DNA from 3 places in the Pleomorphochaeta sp. DL1XJH-081 genome. Region 1 is predicted to be linked to each of the others. Evidence: riboswitches for the same ligand, from Rfam matches in the RefSeq annotation. Region 1 holds a riboswitch; each other region holds the start of a gene.
The links. A riboswitch is a leader RNA that binds a small molecule or an ion and turns the genes downstream of it on or off. The one in region 1 is predicted to bind cobalamin.
Positions count from the first base shown of each region.

Region 2: it holds a riboswitch for cobalamin, as region 1 does, so the genes downstream of both, ACODJP_RS05490 (ribonucleoside triphosphate reductase) here and ACODJP_RS10390 (ABC transporter substrate-binding protein) in region 1, are expected to answer to the same signal.
Region 3: it holds a riboswitch for cobalamin, as region 1 does, so the genes downstream of both, ACODJP_RS05075 (TonB-dependent receptor plug domain-containing protein) here and ACODJP_RS10390 (ABC transporter substrate-binding protein) in region 1, are expected to answer to the same signal.

Region 1 covers NZ_JBMDYO010000006.1:6,741-17,032, reverse strand. The annotation lists gene ACODJP_RS10400 (ABC transporter ATP-binding protein) at 1-490, opposite strand, end outside; gene ACODJP_RS10395 (FecCD family ABC transporter permease) at 487-1,515, opposite strand; gene ACODJP_RS10390 (ABC transporter substrate-binding protein) at 1,519-2,448, opposite strand; cobalamin riboswitch at 2,522-2,714, opposite strand; gene ACODJP_RS10385 (Gfo/Idh/MocA family protein) at 2,790-3,866, opposite strand; gene ACODJP_RS10380 (Gfo/Idh/MocA family protein) at 3,973-5,127, opposite strand; gene ACODJP_RS10375 (ankyrin repeat domain-containing protein) at 5,282-6,262, shown strand; gene rnhA (ribonuclease HI) at 6,294-6,752, shown strand; gene ACODJP_RS10365 (ATP-binding protein) at 6,819-8,306, shown strand; tRNA gene ACODJP_RS10360 (tRNA-Lys) at 8,359-8,431, shown strand; gene mutM (bifunctional DNA-formamidopyrimidine glycosylase/DNA-(apurinic or apyrimidinic site) lyase) at 8,510-9,367, opposite strand; gene ACODJP_RS10350 (C-GCAxxG-C-C family protein) at 9,428-9,853, shown strand; gene ACODJP_RS10345 (iron-containing alcohol dehydrogenase) at 9,873-10,292, shown strand, end outside.
Region 2 covers NZ_JBMDYO010000002.1:252,590-262,881, reverse strand. The annotation lists gene ACODJP_RS05530 (zinc-dependent alcohol dehydrogenase) at 1-701, shown strand, start outside; gene mgrA (L-glyceraldehyde 3-phosphate reductase) at 795-1,778, shown strand; gene ACODJP_RS05520 (aldose epimerase family protein) at 1,876-2,907, shown strand; gene ACODJP_RS05515 (hypothetical protein) at 3,315-3,779, shown strand; gene ACODJP_RS05510 (hypothetical protein) at 3,935-4,078, shown strand; gene ACODJP_RS05505 (AAA family ATPase) at 4,284-5,555, shown strand; gene ACODJP_RS05500 (hypothetical protein) at 5,529-5,708, opposite strand; gene ACODJP_RS05495 (anaerobic ribonucleoside-triphosphate reductase activating protein) at 5,843-6,481, opposite strand; gene ACODJP_RS05490 (ribonucleoside triphosphate reductase) at 6,478-8,577, opposite strand; cobalamin riboswitch at 8,670-8,831, opposite strand; gene ACODJP_RS05485 (iron chaperone) at 9,004-9,375, shown strand; gene ACODJP_RS05480 (winged helix-turn-helix transcriptional regulator) at 9,898-10,292, shown strand, end outside.
Region 3 covers NZ_JBMDYO010000002.1:161,521-171,812, reverse strand. The annotation lists gene ACODJP_RS05090 (ATP-binding protein) at 1-98, opposite strand, end outside; gene ACODJP_RS05085 (hypothetical protein) at 283-519, shown strand; gene ACODJP_RS05080 (Fic family protein) at 660-2,168, shown strand; cobalamin riboswitch at 2,552-2,721, shown strand; gene ACODJP_RS05075 (TonB-dependent receptor plug domain-containing protein) at 2,837-4,774, shown strand; gene ACODJP_RS05070 (MotA/TolQ/ExbB proton channel family protein) at 4,790-5,215, shown strand; gene ACODJP_RS05065 (ExbD/TolR family protein) at 5,188-5,601, shown strand; gene ACODJP_RS05060 (biopolymer transporter ExbD) at 5,598-5,948, shown strand; gene ACODJP_RS05055 (TonB family protein) at 5,945-6,643, shown strand; gene ACODJP_RS05050 (DUF4143 domain-containing protein) at 6,825-7,235, opposite strand; gene ACODJP_RS05045 (aldo/keto reductase) at 7,459-8,607, shown strand; gene ACODJP_RS05040 (ATP-binding protein) at 8,729-10,126, opposite strand.

The sequences.
Region 1 (10,292 bases):
TTACCTTTGCCTGTTGGGCTAATGCCCGAGCAATGAGCATCCGCTGATACTCCCCTCCGGAAAGTTCGGTAGCTAACCTATTGGCTAGATGACGCATTTCCATGGCATCCAAAGATTGGTCGATTAAGAGTTGGTCTTCCGCCGTCAATACAGCGAGTCTTCCTCCGTGGGCATACCTACCCATGGCCACACATTCAGAAACTGTGAAATCGTATTCCAATCGACTGGATTGGGGAACATAACTTGCTTTCCTTGCCATCTCTCGTTGGTTGTATGCCCTGATATCCTTTCCAAAGAGATCCACATTGCCTGTATGCGATTCAAGGATACCCAGCAGATGTCTCAGAAGGGTCGTCTTGCCAGATCCATTCGGACCTATGATCGAGATGAAAGAATCGATTGGCAAATCGGTATGGAGATTCCTGAATAGGACTTTACTTCTGTATGACCATTGGAGATTTCTGACCGATGCAGCATTAGGTTTCTTCACGATTGTCTCCTCTTGGAATTTACCAGTAGGATGATGAACAAGGGGGCTCCGGCTATTGCGGTTATTACTCCCACAGGAAGTTCAGACGCTCCCAACACGGTTCTCGCAACTGTATCGGCTCCAACCATCATGAGAGCTCCTCCTAAGATCGAGAAGGGGAGCAAAGATCGGTGACGTGGTCCGGTAACCAATCTCATGATATGTGGTACCATCAGCCCAACGAAACCTATCGTACCACAGAAGGCCACGGTGACCGCTGTTGCCAGTGTTGAAGAGAAGAGGAGGACCATCCTGACAACTTTTACAGAGACTCCGATACTATGAGCGGAAGCTTCGTCCAGTAGGAGGATGTCCAACTCCCGGGTAAGAAAAGCTATAGGGAGCATGCCTAGAGTTCCTATGGAGAGCATAATGGAGAGCTTGTTCCAGGATGAAGAACCAAAGCTTCCCATGGTCCACTGCATGATGTTCTGCAATTGTGCGCGATTTAAATACATGAAAAGCGTCATAAGCGCCGATAGGAGGAAGTTCAACGCAATTCCTGTTAAAAGTAGGGTAGTTGGCGACCTTCGTACCCCGCCAGAGAGTAGGAGGATGAACAAGGCCGTTCCAGCAGCTCCCAAGAATGCCACAAGTGGAACCTGCCATATTCCAGTAGCACCTCCGACAAATCCAAGAAATGCTGCGAGCGATACGCCAAATGCAGCGCCGCTGGAGATTCCCAATACATAAGGGTCAGCCATGGGATTACGGAAAAGAGCTTGGTATACCATACCTGACACAGAAAGGATAATCCCAGCGACCAATGATGTGAGGATACGTGGAAGACGGAGTGTCCACACGATTCGATGTTGGGCTGTTGTGAAATTTGCCGATTGGTCCACAGAAGGACCGGATAACAGAATATCATCGATAACCGTCAAAGGTATACCTGCTGGACCCAAAGTCAGCGCAAGACCAGTAACTGCAACGAGTGAGATTACCAAGGCTATACCGATGATCGGTAAAAATGTGGGACGTATCACCGCTTACCTCGAGAGTCGATCGATTTCTGTTGCGAGAATCGATACAGCTTGAGCGCTACGGGGACCCTGCCTCTCTATGATGTTGTTGTCAATATTGATGATTTTCCCCTTTTTTACAGCTGAGAGGGAAGCATACGAGGGATGATTTACGAATTGCTCATACGTCTGTTCAAAGGTACTTCCCCATAACGGGGGTAAGATAATGATGTCGGGATCTTTTGCATGTAACAACTCCAGCTGGTAGCTCCAGTTGACTGCCTCGGATGCAATGTTCTCACCGCCAGCGAGGGTGATGATATCATGGATGAACGTATCTCCTGTAGCAGTGAAATCACCCCATTCTCCAAACCCAGCGACATAATAGACACTGGGATTGTCTTTCAATTCTGAAACATTGATTTTTTCAATTTCAGATCGCATGTCCTTGACTATCTGGGCTGCTACCTTGGCGGTTCCTGTTACTTCGCCCACCTGTTCGATAATCCTATAGGTTCCCTCCATGGTTTGTGGTTCATCTATGAACGCTACTGGGATTCCAGTCATTTCTATCGCTTCTATGGTCTGTAGTTGACCTAAATTGCTGATAATTACGAGGTCAGGATCGGTAGAGACGATCTTTTCCACACTTGGAGAGAGTAGGTCTCCCATCGGTTCAATGGATTGGGCTTCATGAGGATAGTCGCAATAGTCGGTTCTTCCTACCATGTGATCCCCCAGTCCCAAGGAAAAAAGCGTTTCTGTAATATTTGGACTCAGTGAGACGATCTTCTGTGGGATCTCTTCAAGTGAAATGGTCACTCCACGTGAATCTACAATCGATATGGCATATTCTCCATGTGACTGCGACTCTCCCAATCCATTTGCCGAAAGGGGAATGATAATGAGTAACATCATCGAAATCAGAGAAATCAAGCGTGTTCGGTAATTTTCCATACCCAAACTCCTAAGTAAGTGATGGGTATGAGTCTGCACACCCGACCTATGCACCGTAGGTCCGATCAAGAGATCGACAGGTTCACATGCGGCAGGTCTCCTGACTTGGAGGAATACGTAACGGCTCCTTCCCGGAATTACTCCAGTGGTTGTCCAATGACAGCCGTTCTTACCTCATTACAGTGGCGGGACCGTACGGGACTTGCACCCGTTTCCCTCTTAGCGAATGGCTTGGAACCATCCGAACCGCTTGTCCGATCATGTTATGCTTACCGTGGGGATACTGTCAAGTTCAAACCCCACTATAGGCTAGGAAACCATCATCGATCTACTTTTCTCTCCTATGCGAGCACTGACGCTTGCGACTCAGCTTGTACCGCCAATTCAATCGCCCGGAACACCAATTGCTGATCCATTGCTGTTTCGGTACGATCGAGACAATCTCGTATGAACCGACCAAAGAACGGATATCCTGATTTGCCAGCTACACATTCATGGTGTTCACCCTCATGGTTTACTAGATAGACATGGTCTCCCTCCTGGTCCCTGGCGATATCGATATACTTACGTAACTCAATATATCCATCGGTTCCTAAGATTATCGTACGCCCATCTCCCCAGGTTCCCAAACCATCGGGAGTGAACCAATCTACGCGGAAATAACCCGAACACCCCGTATCAGTAGTAAGTGTAGTTTCGCCGAAATCGTAGAAAGACGGGTACTGGTGATGGTTGAAATTGGCTATCTTACTACTGGTGATAGTAGCATCTTTGGATCCGCTGAACGCAAGAATCTGTTCAATTTGATGGCATCCAATATCCACGAGGATTCCGCCATACATCTTCTTCTCGAAGAACCATTGTGGCCTGGTATGGGTCGCAGCACGATGAGGACCCCATCCCATTACTTGGACCACTTTTCCTACCGCCCCCTGACTTATGAGTTCCATCGCTCGGGTTGCAGCCTCAACATGCAATCGCTCACTATAGTAGACACCGAATTTTCTTCCAGTCTCCGCTACTGTCTTGCGAGCTTGTGCTATCTGTTCTTTTGTGATGCAAGGCGGTTTGTCAGCAAAGAAATCCTTTCCATGAAGCATTACCGAGATTCCTAACGGTGTACGTTCTACAGGTACCGATGCACTGGCAACCAATTTGATATCGGGGTGTTCTAATATCGCCTTCGGGTCTTTGCAAATGGTGACATGAGGGAATTGGGAAGAAAACTTTGACATTGCTTCGGGATTCTTATCATAAACGAATGCAATCTGGGCTCCACTTTCCTCAAGACCATTACACATGCCATAGATATGTCCATGATCTAATCCAATAACACCAACTTTGAATTCTCCTGGCTTACACACCGGAAAGGCCTTTCCTTTCGGGGCATAATTTTGTCCATCTGCTTTCTGTTGCATCCCGGAATCCTCCTCAACCAAAGATAAGATTTGTGATCCCTGTGGCGATCGAAAGAAACAAATATAGCTACTCGATCCATAGGGATTTTAGGGGCAAGAATTGACTCTATTTCGCATCCTTACCCAAGGTTATTTCACTTGTAGAGAAATTTTCAATACTCCGCTTCTTCTCATGGAATCTCGGCATAGTGGCAATGAGACCTCCTCGGGTATACAATGGATCATCTTTAGCCAATGGTAGGGTGACCGTCTGCTTCGATTGTGAAGATTTATAGATTGCCATGATCAACTCAATAGTATTCCTGCCTTGTTTTCCATCTATCAGTAACGGGTGTTTTCCTTCCAATGCTTCAATGAAGTCTTTCACCTGCCCTGCATGTCTCTCAGGAGAGATTTCGGGAAGATTGTTGTAGTAGGAATCCATTTCTTTTGCGGTTTGGGTATCATCTTCTGGGAATCCATTTTCCAATGCTTTAGAAGCTGCGATTTTCCATGGTGCCGAGAATCTTGCTTTTTCAGTTTGGAAAACTAACTGCTGTCCTTCGTCATGGGCAACGATAGAGGCTGTCATTTGGGCGAGCATGCCTGGATATTTCATTATTGCAATTGCAAGATCCTCACATTCCGAGTTGTCATGGCCTACATTTGTCATGACAGCAGTAATCTCCTGTGGCATTCCCACCATCCATTGTAATAGATCCAGTTGATGTACTGCATGGCTCGTTGTACAACCACCACATTCCTTCTCCCACGTACCTCTCCACCAAAGGTCATAGTAGTTTTGACCTCTCCACCACAACGAGTCTACTGTAGCGTGCAGAACGCTACCGCCAATACCTTCGCTAATCATATGTTTCAATCTCATCATCGATGTCCTGAATCTATTTTGTGCGATAGGTGAGAGAAGAACACGATTCCTTTCGGAGGCCTCGATCATCGCATCACATTCGGCAAGGGATGGAGCCATAGGCTTTTCGACCAAGACATGTTTTTTTGCATCCATTGCAGCTATGGAGACTTCTGCATGTACACTAGGGGGAAGACAAATAGAGACGATGTCGATGTCCGTACGTTCGAGCATCTGATGGTAATCCTCGAAAATATCAACGTTAATTTCCATCTCCTCCGCCAATGCCTTCGCTTTTTGGGGGTAGATATCACATAATGCTTTGATTTCGCAGTCCTCTGGGAATTGATTGTATGCGGCGATATGTGATCTTGCGATTGCACCTGTCCCTATTATTGCTACACCATGTTTCATGAGCGACTCCTTTCCTGCCAAATTTCCCTCTATTCTACCAAAGCCATCATATATAATGCAAACACTGTTTTTTTTTGATTGAAGTAGGGCAAAGATATTCTTTCATAGCGTCTTGACGAAACTGATGCTACAATATTCCCAAGGAGTTCAGAACATGGATCTTTCGGAGAGTTTTGCACAATTGTGCCATGCAGCCAAATCTGCAAGTGAAAAAGAAATCCTCGAGACATTACTGGTCAAGATTAGGGATGTGGACGAGTCGGATGCGGATGGCCACAGTCCATTATGGTATGCTGCGGTACGTAATCCACATATTGCAATAATCGAGGTTCTGGCTATGGCAGGCGCAGAAGTCAATTTTACCATCGTAAGCGAAGCCGCTATTAATAATCCGAACCCTGAAGTCGCTATATACCTTTTTTCCCACTTGAAGGCCGTTACGGAGAGGGAACTGGATCTTCTGTTTCTTCTATGTGCTGCTTCGAATGCTACAGACGAATTAATCCATTTCTTTGTCTCGAAGGGAGCCAATCCCAATACCACCATGCCTATGGATCTCTACCTAGAACCACGGGATGATGCAGATGACATAGACTATGATGAGTTATGGAATAGCGATGATCAAGCGGTTGAGCAAAATGCCCTAGTAGTAGCTATGTATGAGAATCCGGAACCGGTTCCCATGTTGGAGACACTATTGAGTCTTGGCGTAGACCCAAACGCAGTCGACTCGGAGGGATATCCTGTACTCGTCCATGCACTCGACAATGTGGATCTTGTCAAGGTATTGCTGAAGGGTGGAGCCAAGGCGAATGTAGTGGATTCTCAGGGGATGACACCACTTATGCATGCATGCGCTGCGGATAATTCACAAGTAGCATTGCTGTTGCTCGACTATGTAGACGATATTAACCGAAAATCTTTCACCGGCGAAACCGTATTACACTATGCCCTTGGCTGTCATCTCACCGATAACATTGAAGTTGTGTCCGCGATATTGGAAGCTGGTTGCGATGTGAACGAACCGGATGCAGATGGATTGTTTCCTCTCGATATTGCCCGTTTCAACTATTGTTCGGAAGAGATTGTAGAAATATTGATAGCAGCAGGAGCCCATATGAGCGACATTTCTTGACGTTCGTTTGACAATCTTCTAGGATTGCTCCATGCAAAATATGCTGACAGTTTATACAGATGGTGGTTGTTCTGGAAATCCCGGTCCTGGAGGCTGGGCTTTTGTTGTATTTGAAGGTGAGAAAGAATTGGCTGCGGAAAGTGGTGGGGAGCGCCAGACTACGAACAATCGAATGGAATTGTCGGCAGTGATCCAGGCTCTCACTTATATACTTGCGCTAAAGAGACCGATCTCCTCTGTCCAAGTGAATACCGACTCCCAATATGTCAAGAATGGTATAACCCAATGGATACACAACTGGAAGCGCAATGGGTGGCGGACAGCTGCGAAAGCTCCAGTGAAGAATAAGGAATATTGGATCCAGCTCGACGGACTTGCATCCAAACTTCCTATCGAATGGAAATGGGTAAAAGGTCATGCCGGTATTGAACTGAACGAACGCTGCGATGCTCTCGTCCGAAAAGAGATGGATACCTTGCTGGAAAGCTGAAAACGTCCTCAAATCTGAAGCGGATCTCCTGTCATCTACGTTCTCTAAGAGAATGGAGGTGTTTTCATGCGTCTACATAGCTTTGTGAGTAGAGGATTTTCGGGTGATTGTATAACCGTGGAGGCAGATCTGAGGAAAGGGTTTCCTGGGTTCGATCTCGTAGGCTTACCAGATAGTGCTATCAGGGAATCGCGGGAACGGGTTCGGAGCGCATTGCGTAATTCGGGGATACCCATCCCAAGGAAACGAGTATTGATCAATCTTGCACCTGCCAGCATGCATAAGGCAGGTTCCCAATTAGACCTTGCGATAGCTCTTGTAATTGCATTGTCACAAAAAATCTCTGATGGTGAAATCCAGATTGCCAATGATCTCCCTGTCATGGTGGTCGGTGAATTAGCACTCGATGGGACTGTCATCGCAATTCAGAATGTTCAAGGGGCATTGGCTGCGGCCAAACAAAAAGGGTGTCTGGCGACCATCGCACCTGTCCAAGATGGTCTTTTACCGTCTGATACGCTCATGTTAGTCACCTCTCTCTCCGATGCGGTGAAAAAAGTACAGCAACATCTTTTGGGCGATGATTTTCGCAAGTTGAGAGCAGGAGAAATTCAAATATCCCACGTTATCGACAAACTTCCTTTTGCCGATGTGGAAGGGCTGGAAAGTGTCCGAAGAGCCTTGGAAGTTGCAGCTGCTGGTGGGCATCATGTCCTCCTATTCGGATCTCCTGGTGCTGGTAAGACGCTTTGTGCGACCTCCTTCTCTAGTCTGCTCCCCCCTGCCCAAGAACTTCTTTATGAAGAAATGGCACGTATACGTTCTGCCTTAGGGAGTCTTGATCCATTAATCAGGGGGGAAAGACCCGCTTGCATCCTGCCCCAAGTTAGTTTGAAGGAAGATTTCTCGTTTTATGCGGCAAGAAGCCATGGGGGAGTTATGATAGTAGATGAAATTTCAACATTCCCGAAAAGTATTTTGGAGCAATTACGTGAAGTGTACGATAGGAGGCGGGTGTATTTGAAAATGGACAAAAGGATCTCCGAATTTCCTGCCCGATTCCAAATAATTGCAACCATGAATGCCTGTCCATGCGGAGAGTTGGGTATTGAGGATGGGAGATGCTCCTGTTCCCAGGTTACGATTATGCGATATTGGAAGAAATTGGGCTCAGGCTTGTTGGACAGGTTCGATATTCGAATCCCTGTTGATCCACAACAAGAATCGGAAATTGTATCGTTTCCTTTCGATTTGGAATGTGCCTTCGATCGACAGAAATTCCGTTTTAGCAATGAAGATTTTCCCATAATGCAGAATGCCGATCTGATGCATTATCCCCAAGCTAGGGTTCACCATATCGATGCACAAGTTATAGAGATGGCTAAATCTATACTTGATGGCAGCACAAGTATGCGGGGAGTCTTTTCAGTTTGTACCGTAGCTAGAACCATAGCGGATTTACTGGACCAAGACTTGATTGGTGAACAGGAAATAAGGATAGCCAGTATGTTGCGTAGATACGGATCGTATGATTTTTATTGGCGTAGCTACTGATGTTGTGTTGACACTTTGGAAACATATTGGTACTATCCAACTCGTTCGCCTTGGGCCACTAGCTCAGCTGGTAGAGCAACGCCCTTTTAAGGCGTGGGTCACTGGTTCGAATCCAGTGTGGCTCATCGGTATTTTTACTGGCGCGAACGCAATATAATCTCCTTCATGAAGAAACCGGAGCTATTTTGGCTATCCGGTTTTTTTCATGTATTGCCATTGTGATCTCTCTGGCAGTGAGGGCAAAGGTGAGTAGATCTTTGTGAGACTATGATTTTCTCAATAGGGGAGTTACAGACCGGACAGGGTTTTCCAGTTCTTTGGAATACCAGGAGATTGGTTTTATTTTCACCACTATGCCCAAAAGACGAAAAATTCGCTTCTCCGTTACCTAGTGAAGTCCCTCGACTTTCGATTCCTTGTAAAAGCGAGGACCGGATACTCTGTAGCAACAATTGCGTCTCTTCAGGTGTCAGTTCGCAAGCTTTTCTCAACGGATGTATTCTTGAGAGGAAGAGACTTTCATCGGCGTAGATGTTTCCAATACCTGCAATAGTCTGTTGATCGAGTAATACCGATTTGATATTAGCGCGCTTTTTTTGGAGAACATGGTAAAGTCCTCCATTTGAAAGTGCAATATCGAAAGGTTCCGGTCCCAACCTATCGAGAATTTTTCCAGGGCTGTCAGTAAGTATCATTCTTCCAAATTTTCGAGGATCATGAAAGGCTAAACCATGCGTCTCGAATGTGATGATGACACGGTCGTGTACATCAGGACTCGTATCTGAGAGTTTGACTTCAAGTGACCCGGACATGCGTAAATGGACAAGAAGGCTTTGTCTGTCATCCAATTTCAAATGGATGAATTTCCCTCTACGGCTGACATCGACGAATCTCCTGCCCGCAAGACGGCGAACGAACTCATTCGTCGCCATTTCCCCTATAGATCTCTGCCAACGAACGGCTGTGGATGTAATCGTTTGTCCCATAATGGGACTATTGAGGATATCGCGGCATGTTGTCTCTACCTCTGGAAGTTCTGGCATTCCTATTACCCCTGACATGCATTGAATGTGCTTGCCCCTTTGGCTAATTTCTGGTTTCATGAACATAAGGAAGGAATGATGAAAAATCAAGTGAACGTATACACTGAACGTGCTGCCCAATTGCATGCAAATGGCCATAACTGTGCACAGGCTGTCGCAGTGACCTTTGCCGATGAAGTGCGGATGGACAAGCATGCAATGTTTAAATTATCAGAAGCATTTGGACGTGGGATGGGCAATACAGATGGCACCTGCGGTGCCATCAGTGGTGCTCTCATGATACTTTCCCTGTTCACAAGTGGAGGCGATCCGAAAAACGTAACCAAGGCGACAACCTACGAATTTGGAGGGAACTTCTATGAGCGGTTCGTCAAGTCTGCTGGAAGCGCGACCTGCAGGGAACTGCAAGGACTGGATACCGGTACTCCCCTATATAGTTGCGAAGGTTGCATACATGAGGCTGTAAAAATCCTCTATGACATGATCAGCGAAGAAATGGAATAAAACAAAGGAGAAGTCTGAAATGAACAATTTTACCTACTATACCCCAACAAAAGTCTTTTTTGGCAAAGGTGTCGAAGAGCAGGTTGGTCCCACGCTACGGGATGCCGGGTTCAAAAAAGTATTGATTCACTTTGGTGGTGGCAGTGTCCGTAAGAGTGGCCTCATGGATAAAGTAGAGAAAAGTCTTCAGGCAACTGGTATCGAATTCGTTTCACTTGGCAACGTAGCGCCTAATCCAAAGATTTCACTGGTAAGAGAAGGTATCGATCTTGCCAAGAGAGAAGACGTGGATATGATTGTCGCTGTCGGAGGGGGGAGCGTGATCGACTCCGCCAAGGCAATTGGTCTTGGTCTATCCCACGGAAAAGATCCGTGGACAATGATCGAGGAGAAACAGCAGCCAACAAAGTCTTTTCCCTTAACGGCAGTATTAACCATA
Region 2 (10,292 bases), on a different contig from region 1:
CTCTTGGTCTGTTGGGTATAGATTGTGATGGAGCTATGGCTGAATATATTCAAGTCCCTATAGAAACTTTGGTGCGGTTGGGAGATGGTGTATCGAATGAATTGGGAGCCTTGGTTGAACCAATAGCTGTGGCAGTGCATGCGCTTCGTGAATCCAACTTCACCTCAGGTGACAATGCCGTTGTATTCGGGTGTGGAACGATAGGATTGGTTACAGCATTGACTCTCAGACAATTCGGGGCATCCTCTGTAACCATGGTAGAGACCAATCCACTTAGAGCAGAATTGGCAAAAAATCTTGGATTTAATGTATTGGACCCTACGGATACGCATTTTTTTGATAGAGTTTCAAAAATTACTTACGGAACTGGCTTTGATTGGGTTTTTGACTGTGCTGGAGTACAAGCGGTAGCTGGACTCTTATTGGATACCGTGAAAGTGAAGGGGAAAATCGTAATTATTGCAGCATATAAATATCCTGCGAGTATGCCTTTGATTAAAGGCATGTTCAAAGAAGTATCTATCCAGTTTGTCAGAGTCTATAGAAAAAAGGACTTTGAGATTGCAGCCCTACTTGCAGCCAAGGAACCATTATACAGAAAGATCATCACCCACGTTCTTGATAGCAAAAGTTGTCAAGAAGGGTTTGATTTGCTCTTATCAGGTAATTCAGATGCCGTAAAGGTGATGTTTGCATTCTAACAATCATAGTGATAGGCAATGGAAGTACGTTTGGTTTGAGGAAAACAATGAATTCTTACAGATGGCACGAGTGGAATAATTTCGGAGGTTTTTATGTACAAGGCAAATGAAGGACGTTACGAAACCATGCAGTATAATTACTGCGGAAAGAGTGGACTCAAACTACCTGCGGTCTCGCTCGGATTATGGCACAATTTTGGTGACATCACTTCGGTCGCGAATTCCCGAGAGATGATCCACACCGCATTCGATCTGGGAATCACGCACTTCGACCTAGCGAACAACTATGGACCACCCCCAGGATCGGCTGAAAGCAATTTCGGAAAGATCCTGCATCAGGATCTGAGTGCATACCGTGATGAGATGATTATCTCGACAAAAGCGGGTTATGATATGTGGCCGGGTCCCTATGGTGATTTTGGTAGCCGGAAATACCTGTTGGCGAGTCTGGACCAAAGCCTGAAGAGGATGGGACTTGATTATGTCGATATCTTCTACTCCCACCGATTCGACCCCGATACGCCCTTGGAAGAGACGATGGGAGCCCTGGAAAGCGCCTATAAGCAGGGAAAAGCTCTCTATGTCGGAATATCTTCCTACTCGGCGGAGAAAACCCGGGAAGCATACGAAATCTTGACATCACGCAATGTGCCGGTCTTGATCCATCAGCCAAAGTACTCCATGTTCAACCGCTGGGTGGAAGAATCATTGTTGGATACCGTGGAGGAACTGGGAATCGGTACCATCTGCTTCTCTCCATTGGCACAGGGGTTGCTCTCGGACAAATACCTTGGGGGAATTCCCGAGGGAAGCCGGGTAACCAAGAACAGTTCACTGAAGAAGAATATGCTGTCCAAGGAGAACTTGGAGCGGATTTCCAAACTCAATGAGATAGCGAAGAGACGTGGGCAGAGCCTAGCGCAGATGGCATTGGCTTGGGTGTTGAGGAGAAAAGAGGTTACCTCTGTCCTTATTGGAGCAAGTTCTTCTGAGCAGATTCGGGAGAATGTGAAAGCATTGGATAATCTGGCATTCACCGATGCCGAATTGGCCGAGATCGATAGCCATGTGCTCTAGATTGTCAAGAAAGTTATATACTACGAAGCTTGTTGCTCTCCTCCTTGCCAATACTCGCCAACTCGTCGTAGAATAGCAGGTGATGAGGAGGCACTCCATGATAGAGAAGAGAGAATTCGGCAAAACCACCGCTTTTGGTGAACCGGTAATGGCATACACGTTGACCGCTGGTGATTACAGCATGACCGTCTCTACCTACGGAGGGACCATCCTCAACCTCATCGTGCCTGATGCCCATGGACGTAAGGCCGATATCGTATTGGGCTATAAAAGCCTTTCTGAATATGAGAAATGCACCACCTACTTCGGAGCCCTCATCGGCCGCTTCGCAAACCGTATCAAAGGTGGCAAGTTCACCATCGATGGCCGTAATTACCAGGTCCCCTGCAATGACCATGGGATTAATTCCCTCCATGGTGGACCGGAGGGACTCAATACCAAGATCTGGGATGTCCTCACCAGTGAAGTCGACGGCGCTCCCGCCCTGCACATGTCGTATGTGAGTGAAGATGGTGAGATGGGCTTCCCCGGAACGCTGAAGGTCCATGTCGATTATATCCTCTATCCCGAAGGTAAGCTCGAAATGACCTATGCTGCCATTTGCGATCGGACCACACCGGTGAACCTTACCAACCATGCCTACTTCAACCTTGCTGGCGATGGAAGCGACGTCCTCAACCACGAGTTGAAACTCTACTGCGACAAATACCTTCCTGTGGATGACCAGCTTATCCCAACCGGGGAGGTCAAATCGGTTGAGGGTACTCCCTTCGATTTCACTTCAGGAAAGACGATTGGCAAAGATATCGAAAAGGCCGGAGGGTACGATCACTGTATGGTGCTCACCACAAAAGGCGATCATCTCAAGAGCTGTGCCTATGTGAAGGAACCGAAATCGGGAAGGACCATGAAGGTCAGTACCACCATGGAGGGGGTACAGTTCTATAGCGGAAACTTCCTTGATGGAAGCGATACATCTCGAGACGGGCATCCCTATACCCAATACACCGGTTTTTGTCTGGAGACACAACACTTCCCCAACGCTATGAACCACAAGGACTTTCCCAACTGTCTCTTGCACCCTGGTGAGACCTACAAGCACACCACATTATTAGAGTTCAACATCTAAGACTTCTGTGGCAAATTTGGACCAAGTTCACGTATATACTGTGATCTAGAAGGCTGTAAATATACAGCATTCTTGAAATAGCAGCAAGAATTTGCCATAAATATTATAATTTTTCCACAATGTATTGATTTTCCATGGTATAATCAGATCAACCTCAAGAACATTCACACTGCAGGACGCAATCGACAGCAACTCGTTCGCTGCTATCTTTTTACGCAGCCCACTTCGTAGCAGATGCAAAAATCTGACTCGCAAGTGGCATAAACGTGTAGTGAAAAATTCTTATAACTATATACTGTAAAACAAAATAAATAAAATTTTATCTTGACAGCACACTTTCCATCCTCCACACTTATACCTGTCCTGATCAGGCATCACGATACTACAGATAAAGGAGAATCATATACATGAAGTATTATGCCCTAATAGCACTGCTCGCTGTAGCAGTTCTCGTACTCATAGGATGCACTGGTTGCGACTCCAATCCTGGTAACACCACCGTAGACCTTTCGACCGACCGGGCACTGCTATGCAATGACCTGGGCTGGGTAGCCCAGGAAGATGATTATGTGGTCAGAAACTGGGAGGGTGAAAAGATAGTCGATGCTTTCCGAATAGAAGATTTTACAGCAAACAACGGGACATTACAGGGGGCTCTGATAGACGATGATACAACGAATTATGAAATCGACAAGGGAACTGTGACTTTCGAAAACAATGAAGTCACCATCGACTTCCAGAACTACGGTCCCTATACTATTCGTATCACCGCCAACAGTGAAGACCCCCAGCCGGTTTTGAGCCTCACTGCACTCAGTGACGATGCTCCTATCGATAAGATGTATTTTTCCCTATCAGGAGGTGATGCTTAGGAAAAAAAACAAAAAATCAGTCATTTGGGAATCGGGCGCTAACTGCATTCTTGAGGCAACATAGTGGTTGATATAGCGTCCGGTTCCTCTTTTGTAACGTAACACCACTCATGGTTGTTCTTTCCATATCTGCCAACGAGGAGAGGCCAAAAAAGATGAGACCGTTTGTCCGAATCTGTAACAACCTCATGACCCACACCAGTTTCCATAGCATCAAGGTCGGCACCTTTCTCATCCCTGCCTACTCCATCATCTGGCTTGCGCTACGAATTAGCAGTCTGTTTTTCAAAGAACAGTAGATAGCCAAGATATTCTGGTATTTGGCTCATCAGTAACATTCTTATCACTGTATACACAATACTCCAGTTATCATTATCTAGATTTGTTTGCCTAGTGCATGGTTTTCTATAAGCGAATCTATAAATAAACAAAAAAGTTGTTTATCTTGACTTCTGAACTTACGAACATTATACTAACCATGAGAGTGAAGAAAGGAAGTTCGTTATGTTATTATATTATAAAGTAAGAAACTATCGTTCGATTGAATATGTGGAAGTCAACTTTCGGTTTGCTGAAAAGAAAGCTCCAAATGGTTATAAAGAGAGAGAAATACTACCTTTTATCGGAATTGACTCGATACGAGGTGTTCCTACTCTAGCCTTGTACGGACCGAATGCCTCTGGGAAAACCAATATTATCAAAGCCTTCGACACATTGCAGAGGATTGTGAGAAATCGTTTCAAAGAGAGTTTATCGTATCCCAACAAGCTTCAAGACGTTGGTGAGGAATCGGGCTATGAACTTGGTTTCTGGTACAAAGGTATTACTTTCCAATATTTCTTATCACACGATGATAGACAAATCACCAAAGAGAAATTGATTGTTGATACACATCTAGTCTTTTCGATTGAAAAGAACTTTTTGGATTATGCAAAGCCGTCGAAAGAAGTCTACACACTAGATAAATTGAGGACCATCTTTAAAGTTGAATGTTTGGACAAGGAAAAACATTTTAATACCCCGTTTCTCTCAGTCATTGGGAAAAACTACGCAAATTTGAATGATACCATCACTAGTGCTTTCACATACATTACCCGAAATCTGGAGATTTATAAGAAAAATGATTTTCCTTTCGATTATTGCATGACACGTTTGGCCAATGGCAAGGATAAAAAGCAACTACAGAGTGCCTTTGATCGTATCGTCTCTATTTTACGAAAATTGGATATCGATATAACCAAAATGGAGTACCAGCGGAATGAATTGAATGTGCTACCCGATACCATAGACAAAGAAAAATTTGAGTATGTTTTTTTTCCAAAAAAAGATCTTGTAGTGGAAACAGATATAAAGTCATATCATCGAAATCACCAGGGAGACGAGATTCCATTGGAGTTCCTACAAGAATCTGCCGGAACCCGGAAGATTGCATGTCTTCTGGGAATAATCCTTGCAGTCTTGGACCATGGCCATATCCTCATTGTCGATGAACTGGAAAATTCGATACATCCGCTTCTATTGGCAGAACTTATAAGGCTTTTCAAGGACAGACGATATAATAAATCCAACGCACAATTGGTCTTTACCACACACAATACCGATGTTATGGATCATGAGCTTATGAGAATCTCAGAAATCGGAATTGTGAGTAAAACGTCCAAGTCTGGAACCCGATTCGTACGGGTCTCTGATTTTGAAGGGGTTCGAAATGTAACTCGATTTCGCAAGCAATACTTAGATGGGAAATTCTCAGGCATCCCATATCCCTATATCTAAGAATGGAATGATGGTTATGAGGTTCTTTTCAAGGATCTTGTTGGAGGATCCTATCAAAAAGGAGAAATTCCATTTGTCATCGATAGGAATCATCTGGAAAATCTCATAGCGAATCTTGAGAATGATTCGATTCCTTTCGATTCTGATTTCCATCGATACATCCTCAACTATTTGAAAAAGTAAGATACCATACGCATCAGGGTAGCCTTGGGACGACGTCTCCTGGCTCCAATGTTCTACCTAGGGGAACGATACTTCATACTTCTGTTGTTTTCTCTCGGTCGCTCTTAACGAAAATATCCGAGTTCTTCCAACCAAGCCACATCATCCTCGTCAAGCTCGGGACACAGTGTAGTGCGGGCTTCCCACGCAATCGCGCTATGTTGGAGTATCCCCAATGATTCTTTCACGCGTGCCGCATCGGCATGGGGACCACAAATCTCGGAATATTTATACCACGGTGCCTTGATATCCATAGCGACGTAATCTACACACCCTGCATCAAGCAATTGAGTCAGCATCCTCGGATTGCTCCCATTGGTATCGAGCTTGACAGAAAAATCCATAGAGCGAATCTCCTCCAACAATATCTGCAGTCCGGCATGGATAGTGGGTTCACCACCGGTAACCACCACACCATCGAGCAATCCCCTGCGTGTTTCCAGGTAAGCATAAAGCTGTTCAGGAAAATCGATGTGGCTGCGCTCACGCGATCGCAACATTCCTCCATCGGAATCTGAAGTGGACAGGGGCTCACCGAGCCCCTGAGTAGGATACGAAACGCTATTTTCGGCCGCCTGTAAGGGAATAAGCGCCTTATTATGACAATAGGTGCAATTCCAGTTACAGCCCTGCAGGAATACCACACACGCAATATGCCCCGGATAGTCAATCAATGAAGAACCCAATACACCTGCGATTTTCACACGACCTCCTTGGTTCCCTCAGTGGGAACGCGATACAGGGTCCGCTGCTTGTATTCTTCCTGCTTACCCTGGTGGAAATCCCGCACGGGACGGAGATACCCAACCACGCGTGTCCAGACCTCGGTTTGTTTACCACAGACAGGGCAGGTATGTTGTTCGCCAACAAGATAGCCATGGTCCTCACAGGTCGAGAAGGTGGGGGTAAGAGAGACATAGGGGAGACGATAACGGGAGAAGATCCGCTGCAAGAGACGCTTTGCTACTGCTGTGGATTCAATGCGCTCTCCTAGGTAGAGATGCAACACTGTTCCTCCAGTATATTGGCATTGCAGGTCATCCTGTAGGTCCAATGTCTCGAAGAGGTCGTCGGTAAAACCGACGGGCAATTGGGTGGAATTGGTGTAGTAGGGGACATCAGTTCCAGCTGTAATGATATCGGGGAAATCCTCCTTGTCCCTTCGGGCAAGACGATAACTGGTACCTTCGGCAGGAGTGGCTTCGAGATTGTAGAAATTACCACTGCGCTGTTGGTATCCCTCGATCAACTGACGTAATCGATCCAGGGTACGTAATGCGAAGCGCTGGCCGTTCTCGGTCACCAGACTACCAGAAGAGCCGAAAAGATTCAGACAAGCCTCCTCCATTCCCACTAGGCCGATAGTGCTGAAATGGTTTGCCCAGTACGCCCCCTCCTTCTCCTTGATTGATGATAACCATCTTGCACTGAAGGGATACATGCCACGTTGGGTTTCCCGTTCGACGACCTTTCGTTTCAACTCAAGACTTTGGAAAGCCAAATCGGAGAGTATCTCCAATTTCCCAAGGAAGTCCTTCTCATCATAAGAAAGATAAGCCAGCCGGGGAAGATTGAGTGTGACCACCCCAATGGAGCCCGTCAGAGGATTGGAACCGAACAAGCCACCACCGCGTTTACGTAGTTCTGTGGTATCCAGACGAAGACGGCAGCACATCGAAAGTGCATCCTCTGGTGACAAGTCGCTACTCACATAATTTGAGAAGTAGGGAATACCATACTTGCAGGTCATTTCCATGATAGCATCGGCAACCGGCCCATCCCATGGGAAATCTTTGGTCACATTGATAGTGGGAATAGGGAAGGTAAATACGCGGCCGCTTGCATCGCCCTCCATCATCACTTCACAGAAGGCCAGGTTGAACAGATCCATCTCCTTCTGGAAATCGCCATAGGTGGAATCTTGTACCTCTCCGCCAATTATCACACCCTGGTCCCGCATTCTGGAGGGTACGGTAAGGTCCATGGTCAAATTGCTGAACGGACATTGGAAACCGACCCGAGTAGGGACGTTCATGTTGAAGACGAATTCCTGCAAGGCTTGTTTGACTTCGGTGAAACCCAATCCATCAGTACGGATAAAGGGAGCGCAGTAGGTATCGATGGAGGACCAAGCTTGCGCTCCGGCACTTTCACCTTGGGTGGTGAATGTGGCATTGACGATTTGTCCCAAAAAGGAGCGCAAATGCTTTGCCGGTCTGGAAGATACTTTTCCGGTGATACCACCGAATCCCATCGTCAACAGTTGCTGCAGGTCCCACCCGCAACAATAGGGACCATAGAAACCCAGATCGTGGATATGAAGGGATCCACTTTGGTGGGCTTCACGGATTTCGGTGGGGTACACCTCATTGAGCCAATAGCGACGGGTGAAAGCTTCACGGATATAGTTGTTCATCCCATTGATCGATTTCCGTGTATTGGCGTTCTCTTGGATCATCCAATCCTTGTCATCCAGATAATCGTTGAACAACCGGGTAGTGGCATCGATCAGGATTCTTCCCTCACGGACTTTCCGACGTTCCTCACGATAAAGGATATAGGCTTTCGCGGTAGCCGATGCACCGCTGAGCATCAACTGCTCTTCTACCGCATCCTGGATCGTCTCCACATCGACCGAGGTGGTCGATCCGTTTTCCAGCTGTTGCAGTACTTCTTGGGTGAGCTTTTCGCTATCGATCGATTCTTCGGCTACACGGGCAGCCTTTTCCACAGCAAGGGCTATCTTCTGTCCATCGCAAAAGACGACCTGCCCATCTCGTTTGACGACACGAGTAATCATGGGTTCCTCCTGCTGTCAGAGGATGTAATGAAACAACAGGAGAACAAAAGGACGCAATTCGCCCATTTTTGCACGCCAATGCCATACTCCGTGACAGCGTGTCCATACAGGGAGGTCTTCTGGCTCAGGCTCAGCGGAGCATTGTCTCCTTCCCAGATTACTCCAGTGGATGCGACAGACTCCTAACCTTCACAGCGGCGGGACCGCGTGGGTATCCGTACCCAACTTCCCTGTCCTGTATGCACAATATATAGTGTAGGTGTACCGTACGGTACGCTACCCATAGTAAGGGAGCCTGCCTCCAATGTCAACGAAAAAGATGCCGGGCTTGTACCTAGCTCCATCCTTAGTGATATTGCTATCGATAGATCTCTACAATTAGATGCTCTTCTTGCATAATCTATGACCAGTAATTAGACTATTCCTATGAATACAGAGAAAACAAAAGTCATCACCACTATAGACGGATACATAGCTCAATCCAATCCTGAGTACCGGCAGATCCTCACTCAGATTCGTAACATCATACGAGAAGAGGCACCCATGGCTACAGAAAAGATTAGTTATGGTATGCCCACGTTCTACTACAAGGAGAACCTCGTTCACTTCGCTCTAGCGAAGAAACACCTCGGTTTCTATCCTACTCCCAGCGGAGTCCAAGCTTTTGTCTCTGAACTTGGTCCCTACAAATGGTCCAAGGGTGCCATACAGTTTCCACTTGATCAACCTATCCCCTATGATCTTATTCGGAGGATAGTCCGGTATCGGGTGGGGGAGGTTGTGGGTGAAAATAGGTAATTACCCTGCTTTAGATGGATAAGATTTTATAACCTCGTTACCACATGATTGAATATTTCACTCTTTACGAGCCTTCAATTATAAAGTAGGTATGTATTTGTGCACTTCACTACCAAACTGTCAAAAAAAGCGCCTCTCCATACGAATCCTAGTTGCGTCCTCCCTTCCCATCTGCTACTATAATCTTCAATGGGTGAAAGCTAACCGATATAGAAATACTATTGGTAACCTTTTACTCCGATACATGGTTTCTTTTGCATTACTGCAAATATGCGAGGGGGACAATACACCGTGCTTGTTCCGGCATTCCGGTGTATCGCGCAGCCAGTGAGTATGGCAACCTCTCCACCACTGAAAATGGTGGAAATGGCGAAGCTGTGCATTGCTAGCAATGCCGCATGTATCAAGACCTAAGTTCTAATCAAGCAATAACGTGAGCAAAAGTATCGAGTGGCAATGCCCGCTCGAATACCGGTGCCCACCACTTTTGTTCATTTGTTGAACACTTTTAACCACAAAACCATGTATACAGACACCCATGCCAAAGAACTAGCCCTCCTCAATTACATTGAGCACAACGCCCATGCAACACAGCGTGAACTCAGTGAACAGGTAGGCATGTCCCTTGGCGCCATCAACCTTTTGCTCAAGACCCTCATCAAGAAAGGCTTCGTGAAGGTTGAGAAACTTACCCCCAATTCAGTCAAATACTTTCTCACCCCTGCCGGCATAGCCGACAAACTCGATCGTACCTACTCCTATATCGTACGTACTTATCGTGAGATAGACCACATGAGAAACCGCATTGTCACCGTAACCAACAACCTTGCAAGCTTACACCAAGCAGACAAGATACTGTTCTACGGTCCAAAGGACGACTTCTCCCTCATGGTTACCGATCTTGTGAATATAGAGAG
Region 3 (10,292 bases), on a different contig from region 1:
CACCATTTTGGACCTTCGACCAAAACAGCACCGTTGGAACGGAGTCTTTCCTGTAAGAGCCCGTCAGCAATACGCTTGAGATAGGTTTGTCGTTCCATGGGGGATTCCTCCTTTACTACGAATGTATAGTACTTCATGCTTCCGATAATATCAATGTTTTACTTCCGAAGATATAGTAATTATACTTCCGAAAATATTGCAAATGCACTTCTTACTGTGTAGCTGTCAATAAAAGTAGCCACGGTTGAGCCTCCCATAGTTCCAAAGTCTCATGATGATACTTTGGATGATACTTTGGGACTAAGGATACCCTCTCTGATAAACATGAATCCCGGTATCAACCAACGTAAGCATTCTCAGCAGCTTGAGGTCTTACTTCCCATTATGAAGCCTGCGATGTTCGCTATGGTGGAAAGGGGTGTGCTTGAACGCAAAGGGGGCAAGAGGGTGTGTATACTACGTTTTGAGCTTGAATGCCGCCAGGTAATCGAATTGGCAGGAATATACGTATTTTTGTAGGCAGTCTGCTCTATGTAAGCATCCTGCTTGCATATATAATGATAATTGCAAAAATATGCTGATAAATAATGATATTTGTTGACATGAACGAGGTTCATACCTATATTTGCACTATGATACTTTTTTTATGAGGCTTGTCCATGGGAATATACGTTTCTGATCTTCGACCGGCGGGATATGCATATCTTCTTGAAAAACTCGGAATCACAGGCATACCAAACTGGCACCGATCGATGGTTTCGACTACAGGAACACACTCTTCAAAGATACAGGACGGTTTTGTCGATGAAGTTTATCGACCTCAATACTGGCCCGGAGAAACGGTTGGTGACCATCTCGAGTTCGCTCTGAAATATGATGGGGTGAATCTTGCATTGCTGGCACGAATCTTTGAAAAGGTATCTTTCGAAGTACTCACCGAGTACATCATGTCCAAGCCGACCGGGAAATACGCCCGGAGGATCTGGTTTTTCTATGAGCTCTTGACAGAAAAGCATCTACCTGTCAGCGACATGACCACTGGCAACTATGTCAATGCGTTGGATAGCAAGGATTATTACACTCTCCACAGCGGAGAACGATCTCCCCGCCATCGTATAGTGAACAACCTTCTTGGTCCCCGGGCCTTTTGTCCTGTCGTCAGGAAGACCGACAAGCTCTTGGAATTGGACTCCACAGTCCTGAAAGAACGGTGTGAGGAAATCGTCACGGCCTATCCTCCACAGTTGCTTCGCCGGGCACTGAGTTACTTCTACAATAAAGAGACAAAATCCTCATTTGAGATTGAACATGCAAAAAGCAATGCTTCCCGCACAGAGAAGTTCATTGCATCCTTGGAACTTGCCGAACAAGAGGACTTTTGTGAAAAGGGCAGGCTTGTTGAACTGCAAAACCGTATTGTCGACCCGCGATTTGCCGATAGCGATTACCGGGTAAGTCAAAACTATGTTGGCCAGACAATGGCGTACCAAAAAGAGCTCATCCATTATATCTGCCCAAGACCTGAAGATCTGCCGGTTCTGATGGAGGGTTTGCTCACTTGTCATGACAGGATGAAAGTGGGTGGGGTTCCACCAGTCATCCACGCCGCGGTGATAGCCTATGGCTTTGTGTTCCTGCATCCGTTCGAGGATGGAAACGGACGAATCCATAGATTCCTCATCCATAATATCCTTTCCTTGCGGCAGATGGTACCTCGTGGACTCATGTTTCCCATATCAGCTGTCATGCTGAAGCATCCGGAAGATTATGATAGATCGTTGGAAGCTTTTTCTCGGCCCCTGCTACAGGTCATCGACTATCAGTTGGATGAAATGGGGATAATGACGGTAGAGGATGAAAGCGCACCCTGGTACTCCTATATGGATATGACAGCCCAGGCAGAAGCCTTGTCCGGATTTCTACGTAAAACAATCGAAGAAGAGCTTGTACAAGAACTCAACTTTCTTGCCAACTATGATGCAACCAAGAATGCGATTCAGGATATAATCGACATGCCCGACCGGCTGATCGATCTGTTCATACAGTTGTGCCTACAGGACAACGGCAACCTTTCTGCGAGAAAGAGGTCCTCCCATTTTGACTTCTTGAGCGATGAGGAGCTTGCTGCCATGGAACAGGCTGTCAAAGATTCTTATACACAGGTATAGATGTCTAGCATCCCAGACTATTTTTATGATTGGGAAACAGATGTCCTTCGTGGTTCAAAAACATCCGATAAACAGACTTGGATGAGTCAATGGGATATGTGCTGATCTGCTTATCGATCTATGATACCACACTCACCAGCTCGTGAAGAAAAAAGTTGAAGGCCTCAAGCGATCAGGTTTGGGGAACCGTCAAGATGTTAGTAGGTGTGCCCATTACCTCCTAAAGTTGCGAGGGCGGTATCTCCTGTTGTACACAAGTGGCGTTCACAACACAACTGTTACCCTTATATTCGGATTGGCTTTTCCGGAGAAGGACCCCTATCTGTAGACACATCCCTAGCTGGTTTTAAATCAATCGATGCTTGCGTTCTTCCCGCCAATCGGCTATGCTTTGCCTCGCTGGGTCTGGAAAAACGGAATGGGGTGTGATTCCCCAACGGTCCCGCCACTGTAATCGACGATGAATGCAGGTATACCATTGTCCAACGGATGAGAAGGTCTGCAGGAAGACGAGTCGTAAGTCAGGAGACGTTTCCAGATACATTATCTTCGTGGAGAAAGAGGCAGCATGAAACAGACATGTCATGACCGACTGTATACACTTAACATCAATCTCATTCCACCCTTGCACTTCATGAAGCCAGACACCACATCTCTGGAGGCACTTCATGAAGAAGTCGCACAGTTTACCCATCTCCCTCCTGACGGTCCTTTTGCTGGTGGTAGGCATTACACCGCTATTGGCACAAAGTTACACCGACTTGGGAACAGGAGCCGCATTGACGATCATCGAGGAATCGTTCGCCGAAGCGGAAACCAACACAGCTTCACGCGTGACAACCATCACACGTGAAGAAATCGCATCCTATCAAGCGGAAACGACAGCCCAACTCGTAGAGCGAGTGATCGGCACCACCTTCTCATCCTATGGAGCCCTTGGAGCCGCACAGAACGTGCAGATACGGGGAGCTACATCCGATAAGACATTGGTATTCCTCAACGGCGTACCATTGGGCTCAGCCCACGAAGGTTCGTATGACCTCTCTCGGATCCCAGTGAACATTATCGAGAGCATAGAGATTATTAAAAGTGGACCAGGGAACCTAGGAAGGACCAATGCCATAGGAGGGATGGTCAATATCATTACCAAATCCGGGACCTCGGATACCAGCGGGAAGCAAAGACCTTTGAACATTTCACTTGAGAACGGATCCTTCCTTCCACTTCCCTATGGGGACAGCGATTATCAGAATTGGCTTTCACTTGTCGATAGCCAGAAAGTTGACATCGAGTACTCCACTCGTCTTGGTAATATGGAAATGACTGCAACCACAGGGGGGCTACGGGCTTCCAATGCCTTCACCTATCCCGATGGGGACAGACGTGAGCAGCGCACCAATGCCCAAGTGATCTCTGCCCATGCAGGACTGTTCCTCGACGGCAGTGTTTCCGACCGAGTCCATCTAAAAGGTAACGCCCTAGCCAACTGGCAACGTGTCGGAGTCCCAGGAATGTTGAGTTGGCCAACTCCCGATGCACAACAAGAGGATTGGGAATTATCGGGAAATCAAACGGTTTCGATCGATACCCATCCAGAGAGTCCCATCGATACACACACCGTGGTGGCGAGTGCCGCATTTGCACGGACACACTACATTGATGAAGTATCGGCCACGGATGACACCCATGACAAACTTCGTCTCTTCTTCCAGTATCGACAAGATTGGCGGATGGATCAGCACCTCGCCTTGGAAACCGGTGTTGATGCTACAGTAGATTATGTCGACAGTACCAAAATCGGAGATGAGAGCCGTACGATTCCCTCTGTCTATGCCAATGGAGGTATCTATCTTGTAGAAGGGAAGATTTCGATCCACCCAAGTATACAACTCAAGTATGTGAGCGATACAGAAGCTTTCTCACCGAATGCCTCGATCGGCATGATCTACGCTCCTGATGGCATACACCGATTCCAGGCAACAGTCAGTTATGCTCAGCAGATTCCTACGTTCAGCCAACTCTACTGGCCACTCGAATGGGGATACCGCGGAAACCCCGATCTGAAAACAGAAAAAGGATTCAATGGCGATATCGGCTATACCTTGGAGACTAGTAAGGTACGGTATGAAGGAAGCCTTTTCGCACGGGATGTTAATGATGCGATCGTAGGCGATCCCGAAGACAATTACATTCCCCACAACATAGCACATGCGTTTTATCTCGGAACAGAACAGTCGGTAGTTTGGGATCCCTCGGAGAGCCTCTCTTTCTCGGTGAGTTACCAATACAACCGGAGTTTCGACCTATCGAATAACCAATCATTCTCCGATGACATTCCGGTATCGGCAGTACGGGAACATACACTCAAAACATCAGTGGGATTTACCCATGGCCCTTGGGATATCATCGTATTCGGTGAGTACCTAGGATCTTCCGAAGTAGCCGATGCTGTCGTACTCTTAGATTTGACAGCCACTTTAGCGATATCGGAAACAGTATCGACCTATGTAGCGATCGACAACCTGTTGGACAGCGCGTATCAGCTATATGACGGTTACCCCATGCCTGGAATGAAGATCAGAACCGGCGCTTCGCTACAGCTGTAATCAGGAGGACCGGCAATGGAGACACAACAGACACTGATGGACATGATACAACGGGGTGGGGTAGTGATGTGGCCACTGCTGATCCTCTTCGGAGCAGTATTGGTAGTGGCACTCGACGGAGCTCTGAACCTCTACCAGTGCAAACGAGGCGAAGGGATAGCTACCCAGCCCGCTGAATCGTTCGCCCTCTCACTGCTCGATTTCATTGCGACTACCGCCCCGGTTCTTGGCTTCCTCGGAACAGTTGCCGGAATGATCAGCGCATTCGGTGCAGTGGCAGAATCGACAACAGTCCAACTGCCGGTTGTAGCAGGGGGACTGTATGAAGCACTGTTTACCACGGCCTTCGGTTTGATTGTCTCACTGCTGGCAACACTGGTGAGTTTCCTTCTTGAATTCGCTATGGAGAGGATATGGGAAGAAAAAGACGCGAACAGGTAGGATACAGCAGCGATATCGCATTCTTGCTGATCATCTTCTTTTTAGTGATGGTCGGCTCGACTGCGAATCGCATGCTCGCCATCGATTCTTCAGACTCTCAGAATATTCGTGAAGATGGGACTAGTCTGTCTCACGTGGTCCACCTGGAGATTCTTTTAGACGGCACACTTCAGGTAGTTTCCACATCGGCGATCCTACCGTTGTCTACGATTGAACAAAAGGATGTCGTTTTACATGCCCATGCAAGGGTAGCATGGGGGCAAGTGGTCGATGCTTTGGATACCCTATCTACGTATGATGTAGGCTCCATTGGATTCGCCACCATGACAGGGGACTCTATCAGTGAATCATCTCCTGCCTCCTTAGAGAGAGAGGAGGAGCCATGAGACGCAAACGGAAAGTAGCCACAGCAGTTTTTACCGATGTTGCTTTCATTCTCCTTCTCTTCTTCCTCGTCTTCGCGATAACCAGCCAACGTACTCCTATACCAGTTGAATTACCGATAGCCCAGCATGCGCAAGAGGTTCAAAAAGCTGACCTACAGCTGTTCGTGGACAAGGATGGCACCTTATATAACCAAGAGCGAAAGATTGACTTGGACCAAATCGCCTATGCAGAGCGGATCTCGGTGTATGCCGATGAAGCAACCGAGTTTTCTCTGGTCCTCCCCATTTTACAAAGACTTGCAGAATTGGGAGTACCAATAGTGCAATGTGTGGTGGCTCTACCATGACCCGGGGGATGCGTATCGGTCTCATTACTGCGATAGTCACCCTCGGCATGTTCCTATTCCTGCGCATCCCCTTTGCTCTGTTGCCAACCGATAGCGTTGGAACACCAAGTAGAGAAGATTTACCAAGAGCAGCAACCATCACACTCGCACGAGCTCCAGAAGTCTCTCCTCAGTTGCTTACCGGGGTGGCAGAGGATCGTGAGGAGATGATTGCTGATACCATGATTGATGAAAGCCCATCTGAATCAACTAACTCTCCCCAACCAGATCGTCAAGCAGGGGACCATTTGAAAGCGATTGCCAGGGATACCTCGTTTGTCCCCGACATGGATATCGCTTCTGTAAAGGCCAGCTATAGGGAAAAACAGCTCGGAGAATCCCGACCCGTTCCACAGACCTATGTGTCGTTAGGCCAAGTGACCGAAGCTCCGCAGTTCGACCAACAGTTGCTCTCCAGTAGAATAGCGTATCCCCAGGGAGCAAAACGACAGGGTTTGGAGGCCAAAGTGGTATTAAGACTGTACATAGGAGAAGACGGTACTATCGACGATATAGTCGTGCAAGAGGATCCGGGGTTCGGTTTTGCTGCAGCTGCGATGGATGCATTTGCCGATTTGATGGCTAAACCGGCGAAGATCGATGAAAAACCAGTTGCAGTTACCATGTTCTTTCCGATCACTTTCTCTTTGCGGTGAGCTATGCCTTCGCTGTGTACCACTGAAGATTCTCTCCTACGGCAGTTTTTTCATCAATCGTCTACTTTGACCGACAAGATAGAGTGGCAAGGTACCTAGTGTATACGTATAATCGGATAGTGGCAGAGAAGATTTGATTCCCCAACGAAACGAGGGTAGCGGAACAATTACTATTGGTCCATTACCGAGTGAGTGCAGGGAACGTAAGGCGAGATACCCCGCCCCTTGGGGCGGCAGCGGAGGCGAAGCCTCCCGGGTCCAGGGCTTGCCCTGGGGGTGCGATACCATTCATTTCCTCGATTGCGGGTCTGTTCGTTGAAAACCGCAATGCTGTGTGCAGGTGTTTCGATTCCATATAAAGATGCAACGATTTCAAAGTGCCGGTCTTTCCCGACTTGACTTCAATGGGAAGTACTTTATTTCCCAACTGGATCAGGAAATCAACTTCAGCTTTTGATTGGGATTTTTCTCGTGTCCAATAGTAGAGCTCAGGATTCATATAATTCGGCTGATTATATAATAAGTGCTGTCCGATGAACTGTTCTGCCAATTCCCCTCTGTTTGAGAAGAGAAGATTATCATCTTGGGCAATATCACCTCAACACAGAATTGGTCCGTTTCCATGGACGTCACCCCTTGCCAAATTACAGACAATCGCTTTGCCTCTTTCTTGAACATCACCATCCTTTTTATCCTTTAAGCTTCATGATCTCTTGTAGGAAAAGGTACTGTAATCACTGAACAACCACAGTTGCGTTTGGACCGGTTCCCTTTTACACTAGAGGAACAACAAGATACATGATGGAGTCGATTATATGAATTATAGGATACTCGGACGTACGGGATTACAAGTTGGTGAAATAGGACTCGGTACGGAGCATGTGGTGCATGAAGAGCAGAGCATGGTGAACGATGTTACTGCCATGGCCATTGACCATGGTATGAACTATATAGACTTCTTTTGGCCACAGAGGGATTTTCGTACGAAGATGGGACTTGCTTTGCAAGGAAAGCGCGAGAACGTCGTTCTAGCTGGACACCTAGGGGTTATGGAAAAGGACGGGCAGTACAAACGTACCCGCGATGTGAAAGCCAGTGAGGAGAACTTCCATGATTTCCTACGCTGCTTCACTACCGACCATGTCGATGTCATGATGCTGCATTTCGTCGATGACATGACCGACCTCGATGAGGTCCTCAATGGGAAATTCATGCAATTGGCAGCCAGATTGCAAAAAGAGGGCAAAGCGCGATACCTTGGTATCAGCAGCCATGAACCCCTTGTTGCACAACGGGCAGTTGAGAGTGGTTTAATCGATGTAGTCATGTTTTCCATGAATCCCGCCTTCGATGTACTTGGCCACATACCCTCTGACGATGCCGAGCAGGAAGCCCATAAACGGATGCATGATCTGAGTAAGACCGATAACCGATCCGTCCTTGCCCAAAGAAAGGATTTCTATGCGTTATGTGAAAGGGAGAATATCGGACTGGTTGCCATGAAGGCATTCGCTGGCGGGTGGTTACTCTCATCTAGGAAACTGAAGTACCCACCGACATCGACCCAGTGCCTGTCCTTCCTTTTGGACCAGAAGGTCGTATCCACCGTAGTTCCCGGAACCAGGAATATCGGTGAACTGAAGGATGTTCTACGCTATTTCGAAGCCAGTGTTGAAGAACGGGATTTTACCAATATCATCAAGATGAACGATTGGGATCTCGGTGGCGCCTGCATGTATTGCAACCATTGCCTGCCCTGTCCGGTGCAGATCAATATCGGGGAGACGATCCGAATACTCGACCACGCTCTCGGTGGTATCACCGACGGAATACGGGATGCCTACCGAAAACTGGAAGTGAAGGCAGGTGCGTGCATCTCATGCGGAGCCTGTACGGAACGCTGTCCGTTCGGCGTAGACCCCATGCAGCGTATGTACGATGCCAAGGCTCTGTTTGGTATGTAAGTATACCGAGCAGCCGATAGGGCTGAGGGGTGAGAGGTTAGCTAGCGAAGCCTTCCCTTTCCCCAAAACCTCTTAAACCGTAGGCTCATTGGCATATCAGTATAGGTAATGGCCGATATCATCAATCACCAGAAAACAGGTCATTCAGTCCCACAAGTGTTGCTCCATCGTGAACTGCTTGGATTTTTACTTCTTCAGTGAACCCGGATTTACTGAAAAGGAAGTAGTAGCGATTCTCTGGTTTTGTGATGATTTCTGTGGCGTTGAAGAAATCACTATATTCGTCTATTCCTAGAAGCTTGTTACGGAACTTGCATTCACAGAAGATCGCGGACTGATGTTGTTTGTCGAGGGCAAGGATGTCTATGTCATCTTCTTTTCTGGTCTTTGGATTTGTTCCCCACCATCTTCCGATCGTGTGTGGGGTGAATGGAAGTTTCCGATTTTTCGCGAGGTGTTCGAGATATTCGGTGCATATCCTTTCGAACACCTGCCCCATATAGGTTGGTAGGTTCCTGTGTATCTCCTTGGCAGCATCTTCGTCTCCCAGCAGCTCATAATAGCTCTTGTTCGCGAATACGAAATGGTACCAGAATAGAAAGAAATTATCGGTGATCCGATAGATGCTTTTTTTGCTGGATTCCTTTTGGCCGGAAGGAGTCACCTTGTCTACAATTTTCATGTTCTTTAGTGTTTTGATATACTTGGAACACTTGGTTTGTTCTTCATGGATTTTCTGTGCAATATCATTCAGGCGGCTTGAACCTGTTGCGATTGCTTCTAGGATGCTGTTGTATACAGCCGGTTCCCGTAGTTCCATCTTCAATAGATTCTGCGGCTCATCCTTCAAAATAGATCCCATGCCAAGAATTTTTTTCGCTATGTTTTCTTCGATACTTGATTTGTCACTAAAAGTCTCCAGGTAGCTCGGGATCCCTCCAAGGATTCCGTAGCTTATGATTTTCTCGTCGTGGGTATACTCGGGAAAAAATGCGGCACTTTGCAGATAATCGAATCCAACTAGTTCCAAGTTGCTCGTGCTGCGTCCAAATAACGGGCTTTTTACTCCCATCACTTCATTTTCCATGAAGCTTACACTGGAGCCGCACAGTATCAATAGGAGGTTTTTATCTTTCCAATCATGATCTATGGCGTGTTGTAGGATGGATTTGATGGTTTGGTTCTCTTCTGCGATGAATGGGAATTCATCTATGATCAAGGTGGTTCTCTTATCCGACAATTGGGATGTCAGATAATTGATGGCTGCTTCCCAATCTGAGAATACACCGAAGTAAGTGCCGGAAAAATGCATTTGGAGGGCTTTGGAGAAATCGGATAGATTCAGGCTATCATTTTTTGCCTGGGCTGAATAGAATATCACTGGATGGTTCTTGGAGAACTCCTTGAGAAGTGATGTCTTGCCAATCCGTCTTCTCCCATACAGCACAAGATATTCGAACTTGTCCGACTCATACAGGCTTTCAAGTAATGCCAATTCCTTTTCTCTTCCGATAAACATGCCGTTCTCCTAATTGAAATATATACTTACGATTATTATACTCTCGAATATAAATAAATCAAGTAGTACCCTGGTGAAATGAAAGGTATCAAAATATCAAGGCAAGCCTTGATCTGGAAGTTTACACTTCCAAATTCGCCCCGGAGAGCTCAGTTTCGATACTTGC